2 regions of the Bacillus sp. GW821-FHT01G09 genome follow, and region 1 is predicted to be linked to the other one. Evidence: riboswitches for the same ligand, from Rfam matches in the RefSeq annotation. Region 1 holds a riboswitch; the other holds the start of a gene.
What was found. Region 1 has a riboswitch for cyclic di-AMP ahead of kimA (potassium transporter KimA). Riboswitches for the same ligand answer to the same signal wherever they lie in the genome.

Region 1 (2,460 bases):
AGAGGAGCTTTCTCTCGTAACAGAATCCTTTGGCAGCGAAGCACAGCATTCATATACGGTAAAGAAATCATCTGACGTTACAGCAAAGGATGCGAAAGGACGAAACCTCATTTTCATAGGGGGGATCAATCAATTTTCTCTTCTGAAGGAGAAATCATCAGATCTGCTTGTGCCGCAGGAAAAGAACGGCTCGTTTGATGTATCTAGTTTCGAGATGCTAAATGAGACGACAAAACAAGTGGTATTTACCCAAGCATCGGTTTGGGATTCACGCTATACAATGGCTGTCTTTGCACCGTCAAAAGGAGATGGCGCGGCTGTCACAAAAGAGATCATCAGTTATCTGAACAGCAACGATGAGTCGGCAACCGTCCTTAATGAAACAAATAGCCAGCAGGTGTTTACAAACCACCAGCAGCTCAAATCGGAAACAAACAGTTCCGATGCAGAACAACCAACACAGGATCATAGCCAAAAATGGATGTATATTGGTGTGCTGGCACTCATTATGGTGATTGCGGCAGTGTTCATTTGGATTGCCGTAAGACGCAGAAAAAGAAAGACAGATACAGAATAAAACAGAGGCGATTTTAGCCTCTGTTTTTTATTTTTGGTAAGTAAATTCCATTTGTGGAACCTGTCATTTTATTTTTTTCTCTCAGCCAATAAGCCTCTTTACAACGTGCGGGAACGGGAGTATGATCTCTTTTAGAAAACAAATCGCTTAATCTGAAATCAGAGCGGGGGACCCAATAGAACGGCTTTTTGCCGTTGGGGTGAATCCTTTTTAGGTAGGGCTAACTCTCATATGCCCGAATCCGTCAGCTAACCTCGTAAGCGTTCGTGAGAGGAGATGAATGAAACCTGTGTTCGATGTTATGGCACAGGGGCATCCGTTTGCCTCTGTGTTTTTTGTTGTTCATTTTTGAATGCAAATCGCATACAGAGACATCATAGCAGAAAGGACTATCATCAACATGTGAGAGCAAGACACTGATGTTTTATTGTTTTAATTGAAAAATGAGAAATTAAAAGGGGAAGACATCGATGTATCATTCAATCAAACGTTTTTTGATTGGGAAACCACTAAAATCCCAAGCAGCTGGAGAGCAAAAACTGACGAAATTAAAAGCCTTGGCTATGCTTTCCTCAGATGCGCTGTCATCTGTCGCATATGGGACAGAACAAATTCTAATCATTTTGGCAACAATCAGTGCAACCGCATTTTGGTACTCCATTCCGATTGCGGTTGGCGTTCTCATCTTGCTGCTCGCACTGATTCTTTCATACAGGCAAATTATTTACGCTTATCCGCAGGGCGGCGGGGCGTATATCGTTTCTAAAGAAAATCTCGGTGAAAAACCGGGATTGATTGCGGGCGGTTCATTGCTTGTTGATTATATTTTAACAGTAGCGGTAAGTATTTCCGCAGGCACGGATGCCATCACGTCAGCCTTTCCTGCATTGCATGATTATCATGTGCCGATCGCTATTTTTCTCGTGTTAGTGATTATGATTTTGAACCTGCGCGGGCTATCGGAATCGGCATCGATTCTTGCCTATCCGGTTTACCTGTTTGTGGTGGCGCTTTTGGTTCTCATTGCAGTCGGGTTGTTTAAACTCATGACGGGGCAAATTGACCAGCCAGCCCATCATACACCGCTCGGCACACCTGTAGCCGGCATTACGCTGTTTTTGCTGCTTAAGGCTTTTTCCTCCGGATGCTCAGCGTTGACCGGGGTTGAGGCCATTTCTAATGCGATTCCTGCATTCAAAAACCCGCCTGCGCGAAACGCGGCAAGAACGCTTGCGATGATGGGGATTTTGCTGGCGATTCTGTTTTCCGGCATCACGGTTCTCGCGTACGGGTATGGTACGGCGCCGAAACCTGATGAAACAGTGGTTTCACAAATTGCGTCCGAAACCTTCGGGCGGAATGTGTTCTATTATGTCATCCAAGGTGTCACATCGCTTATTTTGGTCCTTGCGGCAAATACGGGATTTTCAGCCTTCCCGCAGCTTGCCTTCAACCTGGCGAGAGACCAGTATATGCCGCGAATGTTTACTGTCAGGGGCGACCGCTTAGGCTTCTCAAATGGGATTATCTTTTTAGGCTTTGCCTCCATTGTTCTCATTATCTTATTCGGAGGACAGACGGAGCATTTAATCCCGTTATATGCTGTGGGCGTATTTATTCCATTTACGCTTTCACAAACCGGCATGTGCATGAAATGGATCAAGCAAAAACCAAAAGGCTGGATCGGAAAAATGCTGATCAACTCCTGCGGCGCTCTGATTTCGTTTATGGTTCTATCCATTCTGTTTGTGACGAAGTTTAATGTCGTATGGCCTGTGTTAATCTTTATGCCTATCGTTGTTTTGCTGTTTTTTGCGATTAAAAATCACTATACAGCAGTTGGCGAACAGCTTCGCATCGTAGACAAAGAGCCGGAAGAAATC
Region 2 (2,460 bases), on a different contig from region 1:
TCGCCAACGTAGCTCATCAAATTATCAGGCCACAACGAAAACCCGGCATTGTTAAAAGCAGATATTGCGTGAAACAAACTTGCAAACAAGCCGGATGACCAGCCGTACTGAGGTACAAGCCGGATGGATAAAATGAGTGCTGCTATCAATTCAATACTGATTGAAAACAGAAACAGGACTTTGACAAGGCCAATGACACCGCCGATTGTCGGCTGGTTTAAGGCTTCCTGGACGAGCATTCGTTCTTTTAAGCCGATTTTTTTTCCTAATATCATGACGATCAAGACCGCAAATGTCATAAATCCAAGCCCGCCAATCTGAATCAGCCCCATAATAACTGTTTGCCCGAATACCGTAAATTGAGTACCGGTATCGACAACAGCAAGCCCTGTAACAGTTGTAGCGGAAGCCGCAGTAAAAAGAGCATCTATCCATGACAATGGCTTCGTAGTGGAAATCGGAAGCATTAATAGGACAGCCCCGATGATAATGGTAAGGAAAAAACCAATGGCAAGCACTTGAGGCGGTGTAAACCGAACCCATTTGATCACTTTATCCTTTTGAAGTGTCACCTTTGTCTACATCCCTTCGTTTTCAAAACGTTTAATATCCTTTTTGTGGCCCATGATCACCAGGCAATCTTGCTCGTGAATGATGTCTTCAGGCGCGGGGGAAAGACAGATATCTCCATGATGTTTAATGGCCAGGATCGTGCAGCCGTACTTTGCTCTTACATTCAGGTCAATAATCGATTTTGAATCAAGCTTGCGCGTAGCCAGCAGCTCGACAATACTGTATTCATCAGATAGATCAATGTAATTCAAAACATTTTCGTCTGAAAGGCTTTGTGCGATTTTAACCCCCATATCTTTTTCAGGATGAATAATGCGGTCAGCGCCGATTTTTTCAAGCACCTTGTGATGATAATAGTTTTGAGCCTTTACCCAAATATTTGGAATATCAAGCTCCTTTAATAATAGGGTGGTCAGCGTACTCGCTTGAATATTTGCTCCGATGGCAACAATCACATATTCAAAATTGCGTATTCCTAATGAAAGCAATTCGTTTTCTTCGGTGGCGTTGGCAATTACCGCATGAGTGGCGTAAGAAGCATATGCATTGACCTTTTCTTCGTTGATATCAACCGCAAGGACCTCATGCCCCATTCTATGAAGTTCTTTACAAATGCTGCCGCCAAACCGGCCCAGACCGATCACGGCAAATTGCTTATTTTTAATTCTTCCCAATGTTCATATCTCCCTTAGTGAATTAACGTTTCTGAAGCAAAAAAGACCATTGCAAAGAATGGCCAAATAATAGACCTCCTCTCTGTATACGCCTACGAGGTTAGCTGTCGGATTAGGGATTCAGAGTACCCCCTCTTACTTAGTAAGATTCACCCCAAGGCTGTTAATAAAACAGCCAATCGTTGGTTCCCCCGTTCGTGTTTGATTAAGCGGTAAAAGAGACTGTATGAAATTGAACACTCAAGAATTTACTCCTGTTTCTAGTGTTTGTCAATTTAAATTTTAAACCAGAAAAAAGATAACGGGGATTAGAGAAAAAGGGGAGGGTAAAACACAAAAAAAGACCGGCGTTAACCGGTCTTTTACATTAGTTGCAACCGCAAGGCTGAGTCGGAGGAGTGCTGCGCTTAGCCACGTCAATGCTGGCTTCTGCGTAAAATTTATTTCCGATGCTTAATGATTTATTCTCTGCACGGAAAGTATATGTACCAGCGGCAGGAAGTGTTTTGTTATTCAGTTTTAATTTGAATTCGCCAGCTCCTAACAAATCAAGTGCCAAAGGAACTCTTACTGTTTTCCCGTTATTGAGGATCTGTGTTGTACGCAAGGCATTTCCGTTCAATGTGTCTTTCGTGTTTGCAGTAAATCCGCTTGGCAATGTAAACTCCATAACGCCAAGGCTGAGAAGCGTGTTTGGACGGTAAGTCAATTCGATATCTGAGAAAGACCATTCCGTTTTGCTGGCGCCAGTGATTGTTGCGAACAATGAAGCTGTAGACTGTGTTCTCATAGTAGATTCAGTATGAGCTTTAGTTGATGTAGATTCAGCCGCGAAAGAAGCTGTAGGTGCAGAAACGAGTAACCCGAGACTTAATGCACTAATTGCCAAAGAAGATAATAATTTGCGTTTCATAACAAAATTCCCCCTAAAAAATGATAAATTAAACAGGCCTGCCCGCTTTTCACCTCCTCTGAAAGGCCAAATACAAATTTTACCTACATAAAATTACCATCAAATATTTTGGAAGTAAATGGGGTGTTTTTCCCGTATTTTTCAAATTTGTAGTAGTTACATCAAAAAAACGCCTGCTTTCCCAGGCGTTTTCTGCTTTACTTTGTTTCGATCGGTATAAATTTAAAAATTTCTCCGGTCTGCACCGATTCAGCAAGCCGTTTCAGCCAGTCATAGTAAGCTTTAGAGCTTTCCAGCTGA

Region 2: another riboswitch for cyclic di-AMP. It lies ahead of ktrA (potassium uptake protein KtrA); the one in region 1 lies ahead of kimA (potassium transporter KimA).

What each region holds. Positions count from the first base shown of each region.
Region 1 covers NZ_JBWKWL010000005.1:298,383-300,842, forward strand. The annotation lists gene AC07VD_RS17755 (cellulose biosynthesis cyclic di-GMP-binding regulatory protein BcsB) at 1-577, shown strand, start outside; cyclic di-AMP (ydaO/yuaA leader) riboswitch at 712-855, shown strand; gene kimA (potassium transporter KimA) at 1,048-2,460, shown strand, end outside.
Region 2 covers NZ_JBWKWL010000001.1:8,640-11,099, reverse strand. The annotation lists gene ktrB (Ktr system potassium transporter KtrB) at 1-572, opposite strand, end outside; gene ktrA (potassium uptake protein KtrA) at 579-1,247, opposite strand; cyclic di-AMP (ydaO/yuaA leader) riboswitch at 1,321-1,469, opposite strand; gene bslA (biofilm surface layer hydrophobin BslA) at 1,615-2,160, opposite strand; gene gbsR (transcriptional regulator GbsR) at 2,358-2,460, opposite strand, start outside.